Regions from separate parts of the Thalassospira sp. GB04J01 genome, predicted to be linked through region 2. Evidence: predicted binding sites of a transcription regulator. Region 2 holds the regulator's gene; each other region holds the start of a gene.

Region 1 (4,953 bases), on a different contig from region 2:
TTTGTTGAATTCCAGAACCACCTTGTTGTCTTCGATCTTAAGCGATGTTTCCGGCAGGATGCCTTCGACCCCGCCCGAAAGCGTATGACCCAGACGGATAACATGGCCGATCAGACGCCCTGTCAGGCGGGTTTCGTCGTCCAGAATGCGGTCGCTGGAGGCATCACCTTTGAAGTTTCCAGTGTAGCGCGACCCGATGGTATAGGCCAGAAACACCCGATCATGATGGTTCAGGTCAAGGTATGGGTGGCGCAAAATTCGGTTGTAGCTTTGGATGGCGCGGTAATCGGGATGTTCGTTCCAGCCGATATCACCGATGATGCAGGCCGCAAGCCGCAGGCGTTCAAGGTTGTTTGGCAAGTCTGCAAAAAGCGGAGCACACCAGCGAAACAGTTCTTCGCCATGCTGATGAAAGCGTTCGCCGTCCTCGGCAAAGCTTAAGCAGGCATCAAGCAGCGGATCACGTTGACGCAGGTCTTCGGGCAGGACTTCATACATCCAGCCTTCGCGCAGGCCATGGCCGGAAAAGACGACTTCGCGGGGCTTCATGCGCGCCATTAACATGTTCATGACCAAGGCCGCATGGGGCAGGCTGTCGATACGGCGTTTTGATACACCGCCAACTTTTTCAAGCGATACGCGGCTTTGTTGGGAGATGATATGGGTCAACTCGTCCATTTCACTGCACGGCATTGCCAGATTGTGGACAACGGAAATCGGGTAATCTTCCTGGGCGATGAACAGTTTGGCAATTGAGCGCCATGAGCCGCCAACGGCAAAAAGCTGTTGGCCGCTGGCGTTTTGTAGCCAATCCACACTATCAAGATGGCGGGTGATTTCGGCGGTTAGACGGGCCCGGTCAGAGCCAAAGACGGCCTGCAAACGCATCGCACCGAGCGGCAGGCTGACGCGTTCCTTGATTTCGCCCTGATCAAGTAAAACCAGTTCAAGCGACCCGCCGCCGATATCGCCCATGACGCCACTTGCACGCGGGTCACCGGAAATAACGCCAAGGGCGGAAAGGCGGGCTTCTTCAAGCCCGTCAATCACTTTGACGACAAGGCCTGTTTCAGCCTCGATACGGTCACAGAATTCCTTGCCATCGGTTGCGGCACGAACGGCCGCGGTGGCCAAAACATCGACATGCGACACTTTCATGGCGCGCAAAAGCGTGGCAAAGCGCTGCATGGCGACAACGGCAAGTTCAACCCCCTCCGGGTTGAGCTTGCCGGTATCTTCGGGGTCGCGACCCAGCCCACACATGACTTTCTCGTTGAAAATCGGGGCCGGGGCACGGGTCATACCATCGAAAATTACAAGGCGTACCGAGTTGGAGCCAACATCAATAATCGCAATGCGGTTGGAAGCTCTTTGGTCAGTCAGCATACTTTTGATGGCACCTGTTGGTCGTCTGTCTGCGGCGTGTTGATGTTAGTCATCAAGCTGCAATACGGGGACATTCGGGTCCGCCTCGTTCAGAGCGCTTCCACGGCCTGACAGAGACGGGTTGGTCATGAAGTATTTATGTGACGAAAACGCTTTTTCACCGCCTTCGCAACGTTCGTATGAACCATCCGCCTGCAAATACCAAGCCTGCGCTGTATCTTTAAGGTTTGCAATCATGATCTGTTCGATGATCTGGCGCTGACAGGTCGGGTTCTCAACCGGCACCAGCGTTTCAACCCGGCGGTTCAGGTTCCGTGGCATCCAGTCGGCCGACGAGATAAACGCCTTGGCCTTGCGCGAGGGCAGCTTTGCCCCATTGGCAAAGACAACAATGCGCGAATGTTCAAGGAACCGTCCGACAATCGATTTAACCCGGATGTTTTCCGAAAGTCCCGGGACACCCGGACGCAGACAGCAAATGCCGCGAATAATCAGTTCAATGTGAACCCCGGCTTCGCTGGCGCGATAAAGTGCATCAATCACCACAGGATCGACCAGACTGTTCATCTTGGCCCAGATGCCGCATGGCTTTCCAGCCTTGCTGTTTTCGATTTCCTGATCGATGTGGGCCAGAAGGGTCGGGCGCATGGTGTGTGGGGCGATGGCGATTTTTTCAAGCGAGCGCGGTGTCGCGTAGCCGGTCATGAAATTAAAGATGCTGGCGGCATCACGCCCAAGGGCCGGATCACACGAGAAGAACGAAATATCGGTATAGAATTTCGCCGTGATCGGGTGGTAGTTGCCCGTCCCAAAGTGAACGAATGTACGAAGCCCATGGGTTTCGCGGCGGACAACAAGCGATACCTTGGCGTGGGTTTTCCAATCAAGGAAGCCATAGACCACCTGACAACCCGCACGTTCAAGATCGGCCGCCCAGCGCAGGTTGGCTTCTTCGTCAAAGCGGGCTTTAAGTTCGACCATGGCGGTGACGGATTTTCCGGCCTCGGCCGCTGCAATCAGGGCTTTGACGATCGGGCTGTTTTCCGATGTGCGATAAAGCGTCTGTTTGATGGTGACCACGTCCGGATCACGCGCAGCCTGTAGCAGGAACTGCACGACAACGTCGAAATCCTCGAACGGGTGATGAACCACCAGATCCTTTTTGCTGATCGCGGCAAAACAATCGCCGCCAAAGTCACGTACCCGTTCAGGGTAACGCGGCGAGTAGGGGGCGAACAGCAAATCATGATGCAGATCAGAATCGATCAGTTGTTTGACGTCAACAACGCCAAGAAGGCCATCGACCTTAACGACTTCTTCAAGTGCGACGTCAAGTTCGTCGATGACGAAATCAAGCAGGTCTTCGGGGATGTGGGCGTTGACCTTAAGGCGGATGATGCTGCCGCGACGGCGGCGCTTTAGGGCTGTTTTAAAGACGCGGACCAAGTCTTCGGCTTCTTCTTCGATCTCAACATCCGAATCGCGGATGACGCGGAAGAACCCGTGTTCGATCATATCAAAACCCGGGAACAGCTTGTTGAGATACAGCAAGATGGCCTGTTCGACCGGCAGATATCGTTCATTACGGCCCGGAAGACGCAGGAACCGGCCAATTTTTTGCGGAACCGGGATCAGACCACGCATGTTATGCCCGTCAGCCGGGTCAAACAGCTGCATAACAATGGTAAAGCCAAGGTTCGGGATGAACGGGAACGGATGGGATGGGTCAATCGCAAGCGGGGTTAAGGTCGGGAAGATTTCACGCATGAAATAGCCATCGAGCCATTTGCGGTCGGTCTGGGTCAGATCGGATTGATCAATGACCGAAATGCCCTGTTGTTCCATTTCCCGGCTGAGCTGACGCCAGATGCGTTGCTGATCCTGCATCAACTGGTTGGCATCAAAGGTGATGGCGCGCAGCTGTTCAGACGGGCTCATGCCATCCTGACTGACCTTGGTCATGCCCGCGCGGAGCTGGCCGACGAGCCCTGCGACACGGACCATATAGAATTCATCCAGATTGCTGGCTGAAATCGACAGGAAACGCAGCCTTTCAAGCAGCGGATGACCACTGTTCTGGGCTTCTTCAAGCACGCGATTGTTAAAAGCCAGCCATGAAAGTTCGCGGTTGATGAAGCGAGTTTCCGAATCAATGGCGATCGCGCTTGATTGAACTGCAGCGGCGTGTGACACGCTATGCCTCCTGCGGATTGAGGGGATGTCTTTGAATTTATGCGACATGTCCCGGTTGCAAATGGAGTATAGGATAACTGCTTACGCCCGTGCAATTTTCTTAAAGTTATGTGTCAGTTTTTCTGATGGCATCCAAGGCCGCGATATGGCATGGAATAACACCGTTTGATCATCATTCGCGACGACAAAGAAACCAAGACATGAAGACGTTATTGCTTCTGAGGCATGCCAAATCGAGCTGGGCTGAACCGAGCCGGGTTGATCATGACCGTGAACTGAACCGTCGCGGGGAAAAGGCCGCCCCGTTTATGGGGCGCTTTTTACGCGAGCATGATCTGGTTCCAGACCTTATCTGGTGTTCGACAGCGGCCCGTGCGGTGCAGACACTTGGTCTGCTGGGGCGTGATTTTGCCGGGCATGCGGATGTTATCTATAGCGAAGATCTTTATATGGCCAGCGAACGCACGTTGCTTGAATGTTTGCATCACACCCATGACGAAGCAAAACGGGTGATGATCATTGGCCATAATCCCGGCATTGAGAATTTTGCCAAAGAATTGTACCGCGATGGGGATGAGGATGCGCGCGCGATGATGGAGCGCAAATATCCAACCTGTGCCTTGGCGCATTTCGAATTTGATGTGGAAAACTGGGCAGATAGTCAATTTGAGGCCGGGCGCCTGATGGGCTTTACCAAGGTCAAGGACTTGCAGGCGGCCAAAATCGGTGCGGATTGATTGCACCCAACGGCGAGACCGCACTTGACGCGGTGCCCCCAGAAGCGTTTTATACCGCTGAAATTTTGATGCCGTGCATGATCGGCTTTGAACACACCCTACACAAACGCCCCGGATTTACTGTGGCGCAGTTGTTGTGGTGCGTTTTTTGTTTGACAGCGCGGGACTGGCATGCACCTTTGCGGCCAAATTTGCGGCCCAAAATATAAAGCAACCTGGAATGACAATGCATCCTTTTCGCTCCCATAATTGTAATGCGCTGCGCGCGACCGACGCCGACGCGGAAATTCGCCTGTCTGGCTGGATCCACCGTAAACGTGATCACGGCAACCTGCTGTTTGTTGATCTGCGCGACCATTACGGCATCACCCAGGTCGTCATCGACATTTCAAGCCCGCTGTTTGAAGTGCTTGATAAGGCGCGCGCCGAAAGCGTGATCACGGTGGATGGCAAGGTGGTTAAACGGACCGCCGAGACCATCAACCCGAACCTGCCGACCGGCGAGATCGAAGTATACGCATCGAACATCGAAGTTCAGTCGTCGGCCGATGTTTTGCCGATGCCGGTATTTGGCGATGTTGAGTACGGCGAAGAAGTTCGCCTGCGTCACCGGTATCTTGATCTGCGTCGTGAAAGC
Region 2 (4,953 bases):
TTGTGCGGGGGCTGCCGCCTGTCGATCAGATTTCCATGAGACGGGCGGGGTTATTTTCGTTATTCTAGTATTCTTGGTAATTTCAAATATTTAACCGCGTGTTGGGCCAATCAAACCATGCATCACGGCGTTCTGTTCGAGTTATTCCTGATCCTGACGGCGGCGGTGATCGCCGTGCCGCTTGCCCATAGGTTGCGGGCAAATTCCATCATCGGATTTCTGATTGGCGGTTTTTGCATCGGCCCGTTCGGGTTCGGACTGATCAATGAGCGTCAGGACATTGCGACGGTTGCCGAACTTGGCGTTGTGTTTTTGTTGTTCATGATCGGGCTTGAGCTGTCGCGCGAACGTCTGCGCGTGATTGGCGGGCGGTTTGCCGTGCTTGGCCTGTTCCAAATTGGCGTCTCGATGGCGGTGCTGTTTGCCGGGTTGGCCGTCCTTGGCTTTAGCGTGCCCAGTGCCGTGGTGATTGCCGGCGCGTTGGCCTTATCATCGACCGCGATCATTTTAAAACAGCTTTCCGACGATAGGCAGCTCCATACAAAGTTTGGGAGGGCCGCCCTTGCCATTTTGCTGATACAGGATGTGGCGGTTGGTCCGTTCCTGATCATGGTGCAGGCCGCAGGGGATGCTGGAACCGAAACCAGCCCATGGGTCAGCATTCTGACCGGGATTGGGGCGGTTTGTGTTTTATTGCTGGTCGGGCGCTATTTGTTGCCGCGCCTGTTTCGCTATATCGCGCTTCTTAAGAACCCGGAACTGTTTGCCATTGGCACATTGTTTGTTGTTCTGGCCGCCAGCACGCTGACCGAAGTTGCCGGACTTTCGATGGCACTTGGCGCCTTTATCGCCGGTGTGATGCTGGCTGAGACCGAATTTCGCCATCAGATTGAGGCCGACATCACCCCGTTTCGCGGTGTTTTCCTGTCGCTGTTTTTCATGTCGGTGGGCATGTCGGTCAATGCCGATATTGTGTTTACCCAGTTTGGCACCATTGTCATTTGGCTGATTGCGCTGATTGGCACGAAAACGGGCCTTCTGTTTGTTCTGGCATTGATGGCCCGCTTTGAAAAAGGGTCGGCGTTGCGTGTTGGCATGAGTTTGGCCGCCGGCGGCGAGTTTGCCTTTGTCATGCTGGCACTGGCCGCACAAAATGGCGCGATTGCGCCAGATCTTGTCGCGGTGATGATCCCGGTGGTTGCCCTTTCGATGGCGTTGACCCCGACATTGATGACCATCGGGCAACGCATTGAAGAAAAGCTCCATCCCAAAGAAGACGACCAGCTTGGCCCGATTGAAGCCGAAACCGAGGGGCTCCAGCAGCATGTTCTGGTCATCGGGTGCGGACGTGTTGGTCGGGTTTTGGCGAGATTGTTAAAAACCCGCAACATTCCCTATGTGGTTCTTGATAGCGATGCACTACAGGTTTCACGCGGGCGGGCCGAAGGATTACCGGTGTATTTTGCCGATGGGTCACGACCGGAAACATTCCGGGCTGCGCACACAGACGAAGCAAAAATTGCGGTCGTTGCATTGGGAAACCCGCATGCGACCGAAAAAGCCGTTGCCCTGCTCCGTCATTACTATCCGCATTTGAAAATCTTTGCCCGCGCACAGGACATTACCCATATCGGGCCGCTGTCGCGCAGTGGGGCGGATGCGGCCATTCCCGAGGTGCTTGAAACCGGGTTGCGGCTTTCAGATCATGTGTTGGCGGCCTGCGATGTGCCGCAAGAAGAAATTGATGCCGAAATCGCCAAGTTCCGACGTGCTGACATGTTGCTGATGAATGAGCTGGCCCCGCGTACGCAGCGCCGCAAGGCCGAAGCGGCAGGCTCGGCTAAGCCTGCGTCTGGCTCTGGCCCCAAAACACCAAAAGCCAAAAAAGACGGCAAATAAACCAAAACCCCCACGCAAAACGCGATGGGGGTTTCTATCTTCAGGTCGCCAAAACAGGTTTGGGTGAACTACGCAGCGGTTTCTGAGTCCAGTGCATAGCCCGCCGCACGCACGGTGCGGATGATGTCGCGGGTCCCTTTGACGTCATTAAGCGCCTTACGCAGACGGCGGATATGGACATCAACTGTGCGGGTTTCGACATAAATGTTCGGGCCCCAGACCGCGTTAAGCAGTTGTTCGCGTGAGAAAACCCGGCCCGGATGCTCAAGGAAATAGCGCAGCAGACGGAATTCCGTCGGACCCAGATGGATGGCCTTGCCATTGCGGCTGACACGGTGGGCGGCGAGATCCATTTCGATATCGGAATAGATCAACTGCCCTTGTGGTTGCGCCGGACCGGACCGGCGCAACAGCGCACGAATACGGGCCAGCAATTCGCCAATGGCAAACGGCTTGGTGACATAATCATCGGCCCCGGTATCAAGGCCGCGAATGCGATCGCCTTCTTCACCGCGCGCGGTCACCATGATCACCGGCACATCGCGGCTTTCAGGTTTACGGCGGATCTGACGGCAGACCTCAATCCCCGACATGACCGGCAACATCCAGTCCAAAAGAACCAGATCAACATGGGTTTCGGCCATGATTTTCAACGCTTCGTCACCGTCCCCGGCTTCGACAACCTGCATCCCCTCGCGTTCGAGGTTGTAGCGCAACATGGTCACGATTGCGGCTTCGTCCTCGACGATTAGAACCGTTGGGTCCATCTTCCTATGCTCCAGTGTCACTCATTCGGTTCGACAACAGCAAAGTTTGCTGCATCGTTTTTTGGCCGACCATCTGTCGGCAGGTCTTCGCCTTTGATCCGATAGTAAATCGTCTCGGCGATATTGGTCGCATGGTCGCCAATCCGTTCAATGTTTTTGGCAATGAACAGCATGTGCGTCGATGCGGTAATGTTACGCGGGTCTTCCATCATGTAGGTCAGCAATTCGCGGAACAGCGAATTGTACATGTCATCGACTTCCTGATCGCGGGCCCAGACACGCTGTGCCTTTTCCGCATCGCCTTCGATATAGGCGTCAAGAACGTCCTTGATGATTTCCTGTGCCAGACGCGCCATGTTCGGGATGACCTGAACCGGGCGGATCGGCGGGATCTGATTAAGGACCTGGGCGCGCTTGGCGATGTTTTTCGCAAGATCGCCAATTCGTTCCAGATCGTTTGACAGCTTCAGGGTTGTCACCACCTGACGCAGATCGTCTGCCATCGGCTGACGCAGGGCCAGCAGACGGACAGCAAAATCCTGAACTTCCTGTTCAAGCATATCAATACGATGATCGGAAATAATGACCTTTTCAGCCAGTTCCGAATCGCGTTTGACAATGGAGCGGATTGCAGAGATCAGCTGGCTTTCCGCAAGCCCGCCCATCTGCGAGATGATGTTGTTCAGACGGGTCAGTTCCTCGTCGAACGAACTCACGATATGTGTTTTGTCGTCAGCCATTTAAATCGCTCTCCTGCGGGCGCTTAACCGAAGCGGCCGGTGATGTAACCCTTGGTGCGTTCGTCTTTTGGGTTGGTGAAAATCTGATCGGTTTCCCCAACTTCAACCAACTTTCCAAGATGGAAGAAAGCCGTGCGTTGCGACACACGTGCAGCCTGCTGCATGGAGTGGGTCACAATCACGATCGTGTAGTTCGAACGCAATTCATCAATCAATTCTTCGACCTTGGCAGTCGCAATCGGATCAAGTGCCGAGCACGGCTCATCCATCAGGATGACTTCCGGGCTGACGGCAACCGCGCGTGCAATGCACAGGCGCTGTTGCTGACCACCGGAAAGTCCGGTTGCCGGCGACTGAAGACGATCTTTGACTTCCTTAAGCAAGCCCGCACGTTCGAGCGAGGTCATGACGATTTGATCAAGCTCATCGCGCGAATTGACCAACCCATGGATCCGCGGGCCATAGGCCACATTGTCATAGATGGTTTTCGGGAACGGGTTTGGTTTCTGAAACACCATCCCGATGCGCGCGCGCAGCTGAACAACGTCGATGCGTTTGTCATAGATGTCGCGGCCATCAAGGGTGACTTCGCCTTTGATGGTAACACCGTCAATCGTATCGTTCATGCGGTTCATGCAGCGCAGGAACGTTGATTTACCACAGCCCGACGGGCCGATCAGAGCGGTGACCTGACGTTCGACGATATCAAGATTGACATCAAACAGCGCCTGATTGTCGCCATAGGAAAGATTAAGGTCACGTGCCGTCATTTTTGGGCTTGCGACGGACGGCTGTGCCGTCATTGCGCTTTGAGATACAACAGCCATTTTACCACTTCCGTTCAAATTTCTTGCGCAGATACACGGCAAATCCGTTCATCAGAACCAGGAAAGCCAGCAACACCATAATCGCCGCCGAGGTTTTCTCGACAAAGGCACGTTCCGGGCTATCGGCCCAGAGATAGATTTGCACCGGCAGAACCGTGGCCGGGTCCAGCGCCCCGCCCGGGATATCGACAATAAAAGCAACCATGCCGATCATCAAAAGCGGTGCGGTTTCACCAAGAGCCTGCGCCATGCCAATGATCGTCCCGGTCAGGATGCCCGGCATTGCCAATGGCAACACATGATGGGTGACAGTCTGAACCGGGGAAGCACCAAGGCCAAGGGCGGCCTGACGGATAGACGGCGGCACCGCCTTGATCGCGGCACGCGAGGCAATAATAATCGTCGGCAATGTCATCAGCGCCAGCGTCAAGCCACCGACAACCGGGGCGGAACGCGGCAGATGCATGACATTGAGGTAAACCTCAAGACCGAGCAAACCAAACACAATCGACGGCACGGCAGCGAGGTTGTTGATATTGACCTCGACAATCGTGGTGAAGCGATTTTTCGGTGCGAATTCTTCCAAATAAACCGCCGCAAACACCCCGATCGGGAAGGAAAGGGCCAAGGTCACCATCAGGGTATAGAGCGAGCCAACAGCCGCCCCCCAGATGCCTGCCAGTTCCGGTTCACGGGAATCGCCATTGGTAAAGAAACGGC
Region 3 (4,953 bases), on a different contig from region 2:
TTCTGGACCCACGTGTATCGGCCTCCATCGTTGGTCACCTGTCCGGTGCGATCAATGGATCGGGCATCGCGCGCGGCACCAGCTTCCTGCTTGATGCGATGGGCAGGGAAGTTTTCGCCCCGCATATCAACATCATTGATGACCCGCATCGCAAACGTGGTCTTCGCTCCAAACCGTTTGATGCCGAAGGTGTCGCCAATCAAAAACGCCATCTGATTGAGAATGGTGTGCTTAAAACCTGGATCATGGACTTGCGATCTGCTCGTCAGCTTGGCCTGAAATCCACAGGCAACGCATCACGCGGGGCCGGCAGCCTTCCGGGGCCATCAACCACCAACCTGTATATGGAACCGGGCACCATTTCGCCCGCCGATATGATCAAGGAGATCAAATCGGGGCTCTATATCACCGAAATGATCGGCAGCAGTGTCAATGGTGTGACCGGCGATTATTCACGCGGGGCATCGGGTTACTGGATTGAAGATGGTGAACTGGCCTATCCGGTTTCCGAAATTACGGTCGCCGGAAACCTCAAAGACATGTTCAAAACTGTTGTGCCCGCAAGCGACCTGACCTTCAAATACGGCACCAACGCCCCAACGCTGCGCATTGATGGCATGACCTTGGCCGGGCAATAAGCTACGGCGAGAGCCCATCAGATAAACGACAAAATACCCGGTCAAACTTTGATCGGGTATTTTTTGTTGGTGTAATACCGTTTTCGTTCTGACGGCGCCGACAATTGCCAAAACGGTTTCAAGACCTGTCTCCCGCCCGTTTAATAAATAAGGCTCATTTCCCGTCAAATCTTGCGGCCGTGTTGCTAGGGTCTGAACCCAATTGAATGTTTGAAATGGGTTCAGACCCTAGTCCGCTGCAATCTGCAACAGCGGACGGCCATCCTGCTTGGGATTACTCTGTTCAGCATTGTGTATATCGGCATAAGCAGGTGGCACCATCAAGCGCACAGGATAGGGCGACAGGCTGATTTCGCAGGGCAGTTTTCCTGCACTTTCACCGTCAATCTGAAGCGGGGCCGGACCGCAATGGCTGGTGATTGTTACACGTTCGGTCTGCACCAGCGACACATCGCTCTGTTCGTGCAGTCGGTTTAAAGTCAAGGCCAATCCATAGCGTGACAAGGCCCCGATCCCGTTTCCGGGCATCAAAACCACATCAAGATTATTCGACGTCAGGCTTGCCTCGGGCGATATGACAAACGCCCCGCCGTAATGTTTGGCATGAGTGACAACAACCCCGGCAACCCGATAATTTTCCCGCCCGATGTTGACTTCAAAATCACGGTGACGCGGGAAAAAGATGTTGCGTAATCCTTCAAGAACATAGGCCCCCTTCCCGATCAAACGTTTCAGCCGCAAGGAAACATTGGCAACCGTATCGGCGTCCGCCCCCATGCCTACCATCAGGAAAAACGCCCGGCCGTTCACAACACCGGGCCGGACCCAGACCATGCTTGGGTTATTGATATAACTGGCGATGGCCTTGGCCCGAAGACTTAACCCCACTTCCACCGCCAAAACATTGGCCGTTCCCAATGGAATAATGCCAAGCGGTGGCACCTCGTGACCGTCAATCTGCGCATCAAGCAACCCATTAAGCGCTTCGTTCAACGATCCATCGCCACCGGCAACAAACAATCTTTGATGGGCGCGGACCTTGCGCGCCAGTTCGCGTGCATGTCCCGGATGGGTGGTTTGTAAAAGCTCAACCTTAACGCCCGCATGTTGCAGGATTTCCGACAGAAAACGCTGTTTGTTTCCGCCCGCACGCGGGTTGAAGATGACAGTCACTCCGGCATGGGTCATTCAGGATCGACTTCCGCAATAAAACCGAAATAAAAAGTAAGTACACGCTAGCATATGAAGTAAAATATGTAACAGTTGCTTTACAGAACCGCGAAATTTATGTGAACGGGTTATATATTCGCGCGATTTATTTTAAACCGATACTGGTTGGAGACAGTATCTGGCATCTTTAAAGTCAGTTTCCAGCCATCTTTTTGGCAGGATACGGAGGAGCGGCAATGACAGCGATGACGCTGCAACCGCATTACCGCACGGTCTGGATTTCGGACGTCCACTTGGGGACACGTGGATGTCAGGCAGATCTTCTTTTGGATTTCCTCAATGAAGTAACGGCAGACACCTATTATCTGGTGGGCGACATTATTGATGGCTGGCGTCTTAAGAAAAGCTGGCATTGGCCCGAAAGCCACCACGCCGTTATAACCACGATCATGGATAAGGCCAAGAACGGTGCCAAGGTTATCTTTGTGCCCGGCAACCATGATGAATTTGCCCGTGAATTTGTCGATATGACCTTTGGGCATATCGAAGTCAAAATGAACGACATCCACGAAACGGCCGATGGCAAACGCCTTTTGGTGATCCATGGCGATGAATTTGACGGTGTTGTCAAATATGCCCGATGGCTCGCCTATCTTGGCGATACGGCCTACAACTTCGCCATCACTCTTAACCGCTATTACAACGGCATTCGCCGTCGCCTTGGATATGGATACTGGTCGCTTTCGGCCTATCTTAAAAACCGGGTGAAGAACGCGGTTCAATTCATCTGCAACTTTGAAAACGCCGTCGCCCACGCAGCCGCCAAACGTAAGGTGGATGGTGTGGTCTGCGGGCACATCCATCATGCCGAGAAACGCATGATTGGTGATGTGCTTTATTGCAATGATGGTGACTGGGTCGAAAGTTGCACCGCCCTTGTCGAAGACATGGACGGCAAGCTTGAACTTCTCCATTGGGCGGAAATGCGCCAGATGGCCATGACCCATTCCATACCCGGCCGTGATGCTGCCAGTACTCCGTCGCTTGGCCTTGGCAAACTGATTTCCATGTTCCGTATCGCCCATACTTCGGGCAAATCCGCATCCGCCGCGTCTGAAAAGCGCGGCGATGCACCGATTGGAAAGACTGCATGAAAATACTGATCGTAACCGATGCCTGGTATCCACAGGTCAACGGTGTTGTCCGTACCCTTGAAACCGTACGCGGCGAGTTGGGCGAGATGGGGCATGATGTTCATGTCATCTCGCCTGATCAGTTTAAAACCATTCCGTGCCCGACATACCCGGAAATCCGCTTGGCCCTGTTTGCCAAACGTAAAATGGCCAAGATGATCAAGGCCCTGCACCCGGTTGCCATTCATATTTCGACCGAGGGTCCATTGGGGCAGGCCGCCCGGGCCTATTGCCTGAAACAGGGACTGCCTTTTTCGACCGCCTATCACACGCGGTTCCCTGAATACATCCACGCGCGGTGGCGTTTACCGTTATCGATTTCCTATCGTGGGATGCGCAAATTCCATTCAAAATCACAATCGGTGATGGTCGCGACCGAAAGCCTGCGCGAAGAACTGTCTGACTGGGGGTTTGATAACCTGCATATCTGGTCGCGCGGTGTTGACCTTGACCTTTTCCGCCCACGTCCAGATGCAAGTTTTGGCGATTTTCCCAAACCACACTGGCTGTTTGTCGGACGGGTCGCTGTGGAAAAGAACATTGGCCATTTTCTGGATCTTGACCTCCCCGGCACCAAATTCGTGGTCGGCGATGGGCCGCAGCTGACCGACTTACGCCAGAAACACCCCAATGCGCAATTCCTTGGCAAAAAGGTTGGTGAAGACCTCGCAAACGCCTTTGCGTCCGCAGATGTTTTTGTTTTCCCCAGCAAAACCGACACATTCGGGTTGGTTATCCTCGAAGCATTGGCATCAGGTACGCCGGTTGCTGTTTTCCCGGTTCAGGGACCCGCCGATATTGTCCGGGGCACTAAAGCCGGTGCGATTGACGCCGACCTTGGCAAAGCCGCCATGGCCGCCCTTCACCTTAAACCCGAAGATGCTCGTGCCTTGGCCGAACAATACAGCTGGCAAAATTCCGCCAGCCAGTTCCTGCACAACCTTGCACCATTTTCAGGTGGTTTTGACGGCCTGGAAGCCATCCGCATATCGGTTGATGATGCGGCACGTACGGCAGCATCTTTCACCACCGGCGACGACACCACCACGATCAGTGATCAACCACTTGGTCAGCCAGCGCAGTAATGCGCTGGTACGACCTTGGCGGATCACTCTTGGTTCAGGCTTTTGCGAAGAATACGATAAGCCAAAAGCCCATTGATCGCATCCGTGCCCAACCAGCGCCTAAACGGACGCAACATAAGGTAAACCGGGCGCAGCACCTTAACGATTTTTCGAAGCGGGACCATCTGAGGTGCGTCAAATCCGGCCTGATCGACATAGGCCCGCCACCCTGCGCGCAACAATTCCGGACGTTTTTTAAATTCGCGCTGGATCGAAAAAACAAACAGCAGGATATCACGCGCCTGCGCATCAATGATCGGCATACGTGCATTGGGATCTTCTTCAAAATCGATAAAACCGATTTTATCATCATTCCGGATGGTCAGGTTACGCAGCAAGGGTGCACCATGCGCAACGCCCGCCTGATGAAGCTGTGCCAATCCTTTGCCTGCGGCATCAATCAATTTTGTGACGGCGCCATTATCCCCTGCACGAATGCAATCTTCGATCCGGGTTTGTAAAATGCCACCATTATCCCCAATCGCGATCCAGTTTTCGGTCACACAGACCAAATCGGGCACCAGAATGCCTCGCTCAGACAATTTGCGCAGAGTGTTTGCTTCGGTTTCAAGGCCTTCTTTGCCGCCGGGCGAGACCGTCGGGCTCAACAAGGCAATGCCCGTAATGTTTGCCAGAAACCGTTGCAAATGATGCCAGCCCTTTTGTTTGGCCGGCACAGCTTGCTTGATCCAGATACGTCTATTCTTCCAGCGCAGCGCGAAAACGCGTGCCCCGACACCTTGCGCCATTGTATGTTCTACAAGTGCGTGCAGTTGCTCGTTCATTTTTTTATCTTATATGTCGTTGCGCGTGACCTGCTGATTGGCG

Evidence for each region. The regulator PhoB, encoded in region 2, activates phosphate uptake and scavenging genes when phosphate is short. The targets are predictions, from matches to a motif close to TNTCATAAAACTGTCA.
Region 1: the regulator PhoB is predicted to act here: its motif matches at 3,680-3,695, upstream of AMM48_RS00400 (RNA degradosome polyphosphate kinase).
Region 3: the regulator PhoB is predicted to act here: its motif matches at 1,841-1,856, upstream of AMM48_RS19960 (diacylglycerol kinase family protein).

Annotation. Positions count from the first base shown of each region.
Region 1 covers NZ_CCDX020000004.1:13,408-18,360, forward strand. The annotation lists gene ppx (exopolyphosphatase) at 1-1,386, opposite strand, end outside; gene AMM48_RS00400 (RNA degradosome polyphosphate kinase) at 1,432-3,579, opposite strand; gene AMM48_RS00405 (histidine phosphatase family protein) at 3,780-4,316, shown strand; gene aspS (aspartate--tRNA ligase) at 4,543-4,953, shown strand, end outside.
Region 2 covers NZ_CCDX020000008.1:267,754-272,706, forward strand. The annotation lists gene AMM48_RS06410 (cation:proton antiporter) at 118-1,899, shown strand; gene phoB (phosphate regulon transcriptional regulator PhoB) at 1,968-2,666, opposite strand; gene phoU (phosphate signaling complex protein PhoU) at 2,684-3,406, opposite strand; gene pstB (phosphate ABC transporter ATP-binding protein PstB) at 3,430-4,233, opposite strand; gene pstA (phosphate ABC transporter permease PstA) at 4,235-4,953, opposite strand, start outside.
Region 3 covers NZ_CCDX020000019.1:120,900-125,852, forward strand. The annotation lists gene AMM48_RS19955 (TldD/PmbA family protein) at 1-638, shown strand, start outside; gene AMM48_RS19960 (diacylglycerol kinase family protein) at 867-1,826, opposite strand; gene AMM48_RS19965 (UDP-2,3-diacylglucosamine diphosphatase) at 2,045-2,962, shown strand; gene AMM48_RS19970 (glycosyltransferase family 1 protein) at 2,959-4,086, shown strand; gene AMM48_RS19975 (lipopolysaccharide kinase InaA family protein) at 4,110-4,910, opposite strand.